Regions from separate parts of the Streptomyces sp. NPDC053367 genome, predicted to be linked through region 2. Evidence: riboswitches for the same ligand, from Rfam matches in the RefSeq annotation. Region 2 holds a riboswitch; the other holds the start of a gene.

What was found. A riboswitch is a leader RNA that binds a small molecule or an ion and turns the genes downstream of it on or off. The one in region 2 is predicted to bind cobalamin.
Region 1: another riboswitch for cobalamin. It lies ahead of ACIGXJ_RS06870 (energy-coupling factor ABC transporter permease); the one in region 2 lies ahead of ACIGXJ_RS02760 (prenyltransferase/squalene oxidase repeat-containing protein).

What each region holds. Positions count from the first base shown of each region.
Region 1 is NZ_JBITYN010000002.1:87,774-92,958, reverse strand. Features, by position in the region: gene ACIGXJ_RS06880 (proline racemase family protein) at 1-900, shown strand, start outside; gene ACIGXJ_RS06875 (GntR family transcriptional regulator) at 991-1,731, shown strand; cobalamin riboswitch at 1,992-2,179, shown strand; gene ACIGXJ_RS06870 (energy-coupling factor ABC transporter permease) at 2,209-2,898, shown strand; gene ACIGXJ_RS06865 (energy-coupling factor ABC transporter substrate-binding protein) at 2,895-3,299, shown strand; gene cbiQ (cobalt ECF transporter T component CbiQ) at 3,306-4,055, shown strand; gene ACIGXJ_RS06855 (energy-coupling factor ABC transporter ATP-binding protein) at 4,052-4,936, shown strand; gene ACIGXJ_RS06850 (S1 family peptidase) at 5,143-5,185, shown strand, end outside.
Region 2 is NZ_JBITYN010000001.1:599,579-604,763, reverse strand. Features, by position in the region: gene ACIGXJ_RS02770 (energy-coupling factor transporter transmembrane component T) at 1-751, opposite strand, end outside; gene ACIGXJ_RS02765 (SCO2322 family protein) at 744-1,370, opposite strand; gene ACIGXJ_RS02760 (prenyltransferase/squalene oxidase repeat-containing protein) at 1,367-2,614, opposite strand; cobalamin riboswitch at 2,700-2,841, opposite strand; gene ACIGXJ_RS02755 (aminoglycoside phosphotransferase family protein) at 2,931-3,551, shown strand; TPP riboswitch at 3,627-3,803, shown strand; gene ACIGXJ_RS02750 (TetR family transcriptional regulator) at 3,850-4,473, opposite strand; gene ACIGXJ_RS02745 (glycosyltransferase family 4 protein) at 4,695-5,185, shown strand, end outside.

The sequences.
Region 1 (5,185 bases), on a different contig from region 2:
GAGCGGCGCCGCCACTTCGCCGAGCACCTGGACCATCTGCGCACCCTGCTGATGTACGAGCCGCGCGGGCACGCCGCGATGAGCGGGGCGATCCTGCAGCCGCCGACCCGGCCGGACGCCGACTACGGAGTGCTGTACATCGAGGTCTCCGGGCTGCTGCCGATGTGCGGGCACGGCACCATCGGGGTGGCGACCGTGCTGGTGGAGACCGGCATGGTGCAGGTCACCGAGCCCGTCACCACCGTACGGCTGGACACTCCGGCGGGACTGGTCAGCGTGGACGTGACCGTCGAGGACGGGGCCGCGAAGTCGGTCACGCTCACCAACGTGCCGTCCTTCTGCGTCGCGCTCGACCGCAAGGTGGAGGTGCCCGGGTACGGGCCGGTGCGCTACGACCTCGCGTACGGCGGGAACTTCTACGTGTTCGTCGAACTGGACGCGCTGGGGCTGCCGTTCGACCGGACCCGCAAGGAGGACCTGCTGGCCGCGGGGCTGGCGGTCATGGAGGCGGTGAACGCGTCGCCGGACCGGCCCGTGCATCCGGCGCAGCCGGAGATCGCCGGGGTCAAGCACGTGTATCTCGCGGCCCCCGGCTCCGACGCGCGGCACTCCCGGCACGCGATGGCCATCCACCCGGGCTGGTTCGACCGTTCGCCCTGCGGCACGGGGACGTCGGCGCGGATGGCGCAGTTGCACGCGCGCGGGGAGCTGCCGCTGCACCAGGACTTCGTCAACGAGTCGTTCATCGGCACCCGGTTCACCGGGCGTCTGGTGGAGGAGACGGAGGTGGGCGGGGTGCCGGCGGTGGTGCCGCGGATCACGGGGCGGGCCTGGATCACGGGGACGGCGCAGTACTTCCTCGACCCGGACGACCCGTTCCCCGCGGGGTTCCTGCTGTGAGGCCCCGGCCGGCCGCAACTGCCGCACAAGGGCCGCGAAAACAACGTGACATTGTACTCTGGTGATCCGCAGCGGCACGAAGGGAACACCATGGGGCACCTCCAACGCAACCTCGCCACCACCCGCGAGCGGCTGCGCGACCAGGTCGCCCACGCGCTGCGTGCCGCGCTGATCTCCGGTGAACTCAAGCCCGGGCAGGTCTACTCGGCGCCCGGGCTCGCGGAGGACTTCGGCATCTCCGCGACGCCCGTGCGCGAGGCCATGCTCGACCTCGCCCGCGAGGGGCTGGTCGAACCGGTGCGCAACAAGGGGTTCCGGGTCACCGAGGTCGACGAGCGCGACCTCGACCAGTACAGCGAGATCCGTATGCTCATCGAGGTCCCGACGGTCGGCCGGATCACCCGCAGTGCCTCCCGCGAGGAGCTCGAGGCGCTGCGGCCCGTCGCCGAGCAGATCGTCGCCGCGGCCCGCGCGCACGACCTGATCGGCTACCTGGAGGCCGACCGGCGGTTCCACCTCTCGCTTCTCGCGCTCGCCGGCAACGACCGGCTCGTCGAGACCGTCGGGGACCTGCGCAAGCGGTCCCGGCTGTACGGGCTCACCGCGCTGGACGAGAGCGACCGGCTGATCCCGTCGGCCGAGGAGCACATCGAGCTGCTCGACCTGATGGCGGCCGGGGACGCGGAGGGTGCCGAGCGCTGCATGAGCCGCCACCTCGGCCATGTGCGCTCGCTGTGGGCGGAGGGCGGGCAGAAGCCCCTCGCAGCGCAGCAGACCCGGGCGCGGAAGACCGCCGGGACGGCGGGGCGTGACCTGGGGGCCGTGTCCTGAGGAATCAGGGCTGAGGGCCGGGGGCCGGGCGCGCCGCGTGCCCTCCCGCTGGAGCCGTCCCCTCGCGTCGGTCCCGCCCGGACCGTCCGAGGGCCCGGGCAGCGCCACCCGACGCACCCCGGGGAGCGCCGGCGCGCAGTGACGATGATCACGAGGCGTCCCCGGCGGGATGCGCCGGGGCGCAGAGGTGGCGCGGCGGAGGCCCGCCGGAGGCGTTGTGCGCCCCCCGGGGGCCGCTTGTCACCGTCGCGGTCAGGGCACTAGTGTCACCACGCCTTGGTGAACGGGAAATCCGGTGCGAAACCGGTGCGGCCCTCGCCACTGTGATCGGGAAGTCCGGCTCCGGCCCTCACGGGCAGCCACTGGGTCCGTCCGCGGACCCGGGAAGGCGGAGTTCGGGCGGTGGTACCCGTCAGCCAGGAGACCGGCCAAGGCGTGTCAACCATCCACGAGGTGCTGGAGAGGGTCTGCCGGGCCATGCACATAGCCGAGGGTTTTCTTCCTCCGGCGCACGCGATCGCCTGGGGCGTCGCGTCCGCGCCCTTCGTCGTCCACGGAGTGCGCTCACTCACCCGTGAGGTCAGGGAGCACCCGGAGAGCACCCTGCTCCTCGGCGCCTCCGGAGCCTTCACGTTCGTGCTGTCCGCCCTCAAGCTGCCTTCGGTGACCGGGAGTTGCTCCCACCCCACCGGGACCGGGCTGGGCGCCATCCTGTTCCGGCCGCCGATCATGACCGTCCTGGGCACCATCACCCTGCTGTTCCAGGCCCTGTTGCTGGCGCACGGCGGCCTGACCACGCTCGGCGCCAACGCCTTCTCCATGGCGATCGCGGGCCCCTGGGTCGGATACGGCGTCTACCGGCTGCTGCGCCGCTACGACGTGCCGCTGATGGTCGCCGTGTTCTTCGGGGCGTTCCTGGCCGACCTGTCCACGTACTGCGTGACCAGCGTGCAGCTGGCGCTCGCCTTCCCCGACCCGGGCAGCGGGTTCCTGGGCGCGCTCGGCAAGTTCGGCTCCATCTTCGCCGTGACGCAGATCCCGCTCGCGGTCAGCGAGGGCCTGCTGACCGTGCTGGTGATGCGGTTGCTCGCCCAGTCCAGCAAGGGCGAACTGACCCGGCTCGGCGTGCTGGTGGACGACCGCGAGGACGAGGCGGTGGCCCGGTGAAGCGCGGCACGAAGATCAACCTGCTGCTGCTCGCGCTCGTCGCCGCCCTCGCGGTGCTGCCGCTCGCCCTGGGCCTCGGCGACCACAAGGAGCAGCCGTTCACCGGCTCCGACGGCGAGGCGGAGACGGCCGTCACCGAACTCGACCCCGGCTACGAGCCCTGGTTCTCGCCGCTGTACGAGCCGCCGTCCGGGGAGATCGAGTCGGCGCTGTTCTCCCTCCAGGCGGCCCTCGGCGCGGGGGTCCTCGCGTACTATTTCGGGCTGCGCCGCGGCCGCAGACAGGGCGAGGAGCGTGCGCGGGCGCGGGCGCGGCTGGAGGACCCGAAGGATCGGTCCGAGGGGGAATCCGGCGAGGACACCCCCGCCGCGGACAGCCGCTCGGGCGCCGGGCAGGGCTGAGCACGCGTGCTGCCCATCGACGTGGCGGCGCACAGCAGCCGCTGGCGCCACCGCCACCCCGTGGACAAGGCCGTGCTCGGTCTGGGCCTGACCGTGCTGGCGATCTCCCTGCCGCCGTGGCCCGGCGCGGCCCTGGTGCTGGTCACGGCCCTCGTCGTGCTGCTGGGGCCGGCGGGTGTGCCCGGCCTCAGGCTGTGGCGTGCGTACCGGGTGCCGCTCGGCTTCTGCGCGAGCGGCGCGGTGACGCTGCTGGTGCAGGTCGGCGGGCCGGACGGCTGGATCACGCTCGCCGACGGGGGCGCCGTACGGGCCGGGGAGCTGATGCTGCGGACCTCGGCGGCCTCGCTCGGTGTGCTGCTGTTCGCTTTCACCACGCCCATGTCGGATCTGCTGCCGCGCCTGGTGCGGGCCGGCGTGCCGGCGCCCGTCGTGGACGTGGCGATGGTGACGTACCGGATGAGCTTCCTGCTCCTGGACTCCGTACGGCGGATCCGTGAGGCGCAGGCGGCGCGGCTCGGGCACACCACCCGGGCCGCCACCTGGCGTTCGCTGGCCGGGCTCGGCGCGACCGCGTTCGTGCGCTCCTTCGACCGGGCGGCCCGGCTGCAGTCGGGGCTCGCCGGGCGCGGCTACGACGGCACCCTGCGGGTGCTGGTGCCCGAGGCCCGTGTCTCCGTCCCCTTCACGGCCGGCGCCGTCGCGCTGCTGACCGCCGTCACCGTCCTCACCTTCGTCCTGGAAAGGGTCCTGCCGTGAGCGAGGCCGTACGCGACGCCCTGAGCGGGGCCGTCGGCGAGCCCCCCGTCGTCGCCCTGCACGGCGTGTCCTTCGCCTACGAGGACGGCCCCGATGTGCTCGACGGCCTGGACTTCGCGGTGCGCGAGGGCCGGGCGCTGGCGCTGCTGGGCCGCAACGGCACCGGAAAGACGACCCTGATGCGGCTGCTGAGCGGCGGACTGCGGCCGCGTGCGGGGCGGCTCACGGTCGAGGGCGAGCCGGTGTCGTACAGCCGTGACGGGCTGACCCGGCTGCGCACGACGGTCCAGCTGGTGGTGCAGGACCCCGACGACCAGCTCTTCGCCGCGTCCGTCGCGCAGGACGTGTCCTTCGGGCCGCTGAACCTCGGGCTGCCCGACGCCGAGGTGCGGGCGCGGGTGACGGAGGCGCTGGCCGCGCTGGACATCACCGCGCTGGCCGACCGGCCCACGCACCTGCTGTCGTACGGGCAGCGCAAGCGCACCGCGATCGCGGGCGCGGTGGCGATGCGGCCGCGGGTGCTGATCCTCGACGAGCCGACCGCGGGGCTCGACCCGGACGGCCAGGAGCGGCTGCTGAAGACGCTCGACGGGCTGCGCGCGGGCGGCACCACGGTGGTGATGGCCACCCATGACGTGGACCTCGCGCTGCGCTGGGCCGACGACGCGGCGCTGCTCACCCCGGCCGGGGTCCGCACCGGCCCCGTCGCCGCGACGCTGGCCCGCGCCGACCTCCTCGCCCAGGCCGGTCTGCGGCTGCCGTGGGGCATCGCCGCGGCCGGACTGCTGCGCGCCCAGGGCCTGCTGGACGAGACGCAGCCGGGGCCGCGGACCCCGGAGGAACTGGCCGCGCTCACGCCCCGGCCGGCGACGGGCGGCTGAGCCGCCGGAGCAGGGTGTACGGCCTGGTGCAACGGCTGACATCTCGGCCTGATCTTGAGTGAACCTCCGTTCCGCGGATCCCGTCTGGCTGTACGACATCGGCCCCCGCGGCCGGCGACTCCCCCGGCGCGCACCGCAGTTGCGGCGCCGGGCCGGGGCCGTCCGGCGGGTGGCCGCGAAGACACGGAGAACGGAGAAGACCCTCCATGCGTCTGTCCACCCCCCACAGAGCGACGGCCCGGCGGATCG
Region 2 (5,185 bases):
GCAGCCCGTACGTCCCCGCGCACACCCCCAGCAGGCCCGCCACGGTGAGCGCGGCCGTCGTACGGCGTACCGCGGCGGGCACCTGGACCGTACGGCCGTACCCGCGTGAGTCCATCGCCGCGGCGAGCGCGACGGAACGCTCCAACGCGCCCTCCAGGACGGGCAGTCCGACGTGCAGCAGACCGCGCACGCCCCGGTCCGGGCGGCCGCGCAGGCGGCGGGCGGCGCGCAGCCGCCGCACGTCCGTGATCAGATGCGGGGCGAAGGTGAGGGCGACGACCACGGCCACGCCCGTCTCGTACAGCGCGCCCGGCAGGGCCTTCAGCAGCCGCGACGGGTTGGCGAGGGCGTTCGCGGCGCCGACGCAGACGAGCAGCGCGGCCAGCCGCAGGGCGTCGTAGAAGGCGAACACCAGGCCCTCGACCGTCACCCGGCCACCCAGGCGGATGCCCTGCGCCCAGTCGGGCAGCGGCACTTCGGGCAGGGTCAGCAGGACGTGCGTGCCGGGGATCGGCGAGCCGAGGAAGAACGCGAACAGCAGCCGGACGGCCAGCACCACGAGGCCCAGCCGGACGAAGGCGCCGTAGGAGCGGGCCCAGGGGGCGTCGGGGCGGCGCACCGCGACGACGTAACCGGAGACGGCGACGAGCAGGCCGAGCAGCAGCGGGTTGGTGGTGCGGGTGGCCGCGGTGCCCAGACCGAGGGCCCACAGCCACCACGCACCGGGGTGCAGCGGCGTGCCGTCACGCACGGCGGCGTGCCTGCCGGATCCCGGCCGCGCCCAGCAGCACGATCACGGCGACGCCGCCGATCAGACCGAGGGAGGGGCCGTCGTCGGTGTCCTTCCTCGCCCGGGTGGGCTCGGTGTCCCGTGACACCTGCTCGCCGCAGCCCTGCTCCGGGTAGCCCGAGATGGCGCACAGCAGGGCGTTGGTGTCGTAGCGCAGGGGTTTCGCCACGGCCGCCAGGGCCTCGGCGGTCGTCGCGTCCGGGGAGACACGGGCGCACGCCGTACGGGCCCGCGGCGGGGCCTCGCCCGAGGGGGCGTCGGCGGGTGTCCCGAAGTCGAGGACCAGGGCGACGCGTTTCGTGCCCTGCCGCGCCGGGGTGCCGGCGCAGATCGCCGTGAAGTCGGCGCTGCCGCGCGGCTGGTCGGCGTCCTGGGAGTCCTCGCTGACCGCGAACCGGAAGCCCTGCACGTCCCCGTCGGACGGGCGGGCCGTGGCCGGGCCCTGGGTGGCGTAGACCCAGCGGGCACCGTCGCGGTCCCAGAAGGACCAGTAGCGGTAGCCGGCGGCGTGGGCGGAGGCCGTGGCCGCGCCCGTGAGCAGGAGCGCGGCCAGGAAGGGGAGCAGGAGGCGGCGCGTCATGCGCGGGGCTTCCTGCGGCCGCTGATCAGGAAGCCGATGCCGATACCGCCGACGAGACCGACGCCGACGATCCACCAGACGCTGACGCCGTCGTCGTCGCCGTCCTCGGCGGACTCGTCGGTCGCCTTGCCGGTCGCCTTGTCGGTCGTCTTCCCGGTGGCCTCGTCCACGGCGTCCGGGGCGGGCCCGGTGGCGTTGAGGAGGGCGAGGAGGTCCTCGCCGCCGAACTCGTGCGGGTCGATGCCGCCGGCCTGGGCGGCGAACACGAGCTGCGCGTAGGCGGCCGGGCCGGACTGCTCCGCCCACTTCAGGGCGTTCGCCTCCAGCCAGTGTGCCGAGGCGGTGGCCTGCTCGCCGAAGCCGGCCGCGGCGAGGGCGACGACCGCGTCGGCGGTGTTGCCGTAGTCGGGCTGGTTCTCGGCGCCGGGCATCGCGGACATCAGGTGCTTGTCCTCGGCCATGGCCTTGGCGAGGTAGGCGGCGCCGTTGTGGGCCGCCTGCTCCGGGTCGGTGGGCTTCTCGCAGGAGGTGGCGACGTTGTCGCCGGCGGCGTTGTGCCCGGCGAGGGGCTCGCCGTAGGCGCCGATCACGGCCGCGGCTGTCGCGTCGGCGTTGGCGGCCAGGGCGCCCTTCTTGTCGGGCTGGTAGGCGAAGGCGCCCGCGTCCTTGCCGGTGCACGGCAGGGCGAGCTTCAGGAGGGCGTCGTAGGGGGACTTGCCGGCCTTGGCGACCTCGCCGGGCTGCTGACCGGCGGCGGCGAGGGCGCCCACGACGACGGAGGTGGAGTTGGCGTCGCTGGGGCTGCCCGGGGTGTAGCCCCAGCCGCCGTCCTGGTTCTGCACCGACTTCAGCCAGGCCACCGCCTTGCGCGGCACGTCCTCGTGGCCGCCGGTCGCGGCGAGGGCCTGCACGGCGACGGCCGTGCTGTTGGTGTCGACCATCGTCCTGGCGTCACAGGGTCGGGCCGGGTCGGGGCGGAAGGCGGCGAACGCGCCGTTCGCGCAGCTCTGCCCGGCCAGCCAGTCGACGGCCTCGTCCGCCGGGTCCACGCCCTGCTCGGTCTGCGCGAGCAGCGTCAGCGACTGCCGCCATACACCGTCGTACGTCGGGTCGCCGGTGCCGTACAGACCGTCGGGCAGCCGCACGGACGGCGAGGGCGAGGGGCCGGCGGCGAAGGCGGGCGCGGCGCCGCCGAGTACGGCGACGACGGCGGCCAGGGCCGCGGCGCTGCGGCGGACGTTCATGCGGGTGCCTCTCCCCTAGGGGGAACCGGGCAGCGCGGGACGACCCCGGGCGGCTCGGCTCCGTAGACCTCGACGGTGCGTGAGCCGTTTCACGTGGCCGACAGGGCGATCCGGCTCACCGGGCGGTGTCCAGCCAGGCATACGGTTGCGGGTCAGCGCCGGAATTGCACCGGCTTCCCCCTGTACGGGTGTGATGACGACGCCGCCACTGTACCGGCCCGTACGGGGCGGGCCGAGGCCAGCCCGCAGGCCCGGATACGGTCGGGCCGCGCCGGCACCTCCGGGGAGACTGCCGGGCTCCGGCCGCAGCGCCGACGTGTACGAGATCGACGCGGAACGGGTGCTGCGGCGCGACCGCGCAGGGTGGGGCGACGCGCTCGCCGAGGGCGCCGTGATGGAGTACGTCCGCGGCCACGGCTGCCCGGTGCCGCGGGTGTGCCTGGCCGACTCCTCCCGCACGGACCCGGTGATGCGGCGGCCGGCGGGTCCGACGACGCTCCGGGCCTGCGCGGCGGGCGACCTGGCGCCGGGCGAGGCGGGGGCCGTGCTCGCGCACCTGCTGCGCGCGCTGCACGCCCTGCCGGGCCGCCGCCCCGGCACCCGCGTCCTCCACCTCGGCCTCCACCCGGACTACGTCGTCCTGACCCCCCGGCGGACCGCAGGTCGTCGACTGGTCGAACACCGAGGGCGGCGAACCCGGGCTGGACTGGGGGATGTCCGCGGTGATCCTCGCCCAGGCCGCGGTGACCGGCCCCGAGTTGGCCGCCCCGGCCCGCGCGATGCTGTCCGCCTGTCCGCCCTGCTGTCCGGCGACCCCGGCCTGACCGGGCCCGGACTCCGCCAGGCCCCGCGCCGCCGGGCGGCCAACCCGACGCTGGGCCCGGCCGAGGTGGCGGCCCTGGGGGAGGCGGAGCGACTGATCCGGTCGCTGACGTAAAAAGTCGCTGCCGTAAAAATCTTGCCCCCAGGGGGTTCCATCCTGTTCTGGGCGTTTTATTCTGGAATCAGCCTACGAGGCGAGTGAGGGAGTCCGAACCGGAGTAGCCGACTTCGGCGGAAAGCAACGCTTTCGCCGGTGCCGACGTCGACGGTCCGGGCTGAGAGGCCGCAGAGCAGCAGTCGGGCTCGACGGTGACCCCCAGAACCTGATCCGGGTCATACCGGCGAAGGGAACCCGTCTCGTAGGTCTTCTTCGTGTCGTAGGTCTTCTTCGTGCCCAGCCGCCCTCTACGTGCTCACACGTCGTCGATCAGGCGGCACGCCGTCTCGATGTCGATGCGGACCTGGGCGATGGAGGCCCGGCCGGACAGCCAGGTGATCAGCGCCGAGTGCCAGGTGTGCTCGATGACGCGGACGGCGGAGAGCTGGGCCGGGCTCGGGGACTCCAGCCCCATCGCGTCGAGGATGATCGCCGTCGTCTGGCGGGAGACCTGGTCCACCTCGGGGGACACGCTGCGGTCGGCGAAGGTCAGGGCGCGGACCATCGCGTCGGCGAGATGGGGCTCGCGCTGGAGGCCGCGGAAGGCGCGCATCAGGGTCTCGGCGACGCGCTCGGCGGCCGTGTCGCCGGCCGGCGGCTTCTTCCTGAGCGTGGTGTGCATGTGCTCCAGCTGGTCCTGCATCGTGGCGACCAGCAGATGCACCTTGGACGGGAAGTAGCGGTACAGCGTCCCCAGCGCGACCTGGGACGACTCGGCCACCTCCCGCATCTGCACCGCGTCGAAACCGCCCCTGCTCGCCAGCTGCGCGGTCGCGTGCAGGATGCGGCGCCGGCGCGCCTGCTGCCGTTCGGTCAGCGGCGCGGACGCCGGTCGTACGTCACTGGCCTCGACCTTGGCCGGCTTGGCTTCCGCAGGCATGGATCCCGTTCCGTGACAGTCGGTGAGCAGGACGGAGAAGAGGAGTGATCGGGCCGATCATGCCAGGCTCAGGTCGTGGCGTGAATCACCTGATCCACTTCTCACAGCAGGGCTACCTGCCGGTAGATTCAGAGCCTCTCGAACGATCAAGTCTGTAACTTGTTCTAGATTAGCGTCCCGGCGTAGTCTCGCGGGACATCGCAGGCAGAAGGGGGCCCAGAGTGACCGCTGAGGCCAGTCAGGCGGGCCCTTCCCGGGGCCTCGCGGCAGACGGCGAGCGACCGCTCCGAATCGCACTCCTCACCTACAAGGGAAACCCGTTCTGCGGCGGCCAGGGCGTCTACGTCCGTCACCTCTCGCGCGAGCTCGCCCGCCTCGGTCACAGCGTCGAGGTCATCGGCGCCCAGCCCTACCCCGTCCTCGACGAGGGCTTCGACGGCCTCAGTTTCACCGAGCTGCCCAGCCTCGACCTGTACCGCCAGCCCGACCCCTTCCGCACCCCGGGCCGCGGCGAGTACCGGGACTGGATCGACGCCCTCGAGGTCGCGACCATGTGGACCGGCGGCTTCCCCGAGCCGCTGACCTTCTCGCTGCGCGCCCGCCGCCATCTGCGCGCCCGCCGCGGCGAGTTCGACGTCGTGCACGACAACCAGACCCTGGGCTACGGCCTGTTGGGCGACATAGGCGCCCCGCTCGTCACCACGATCCACCA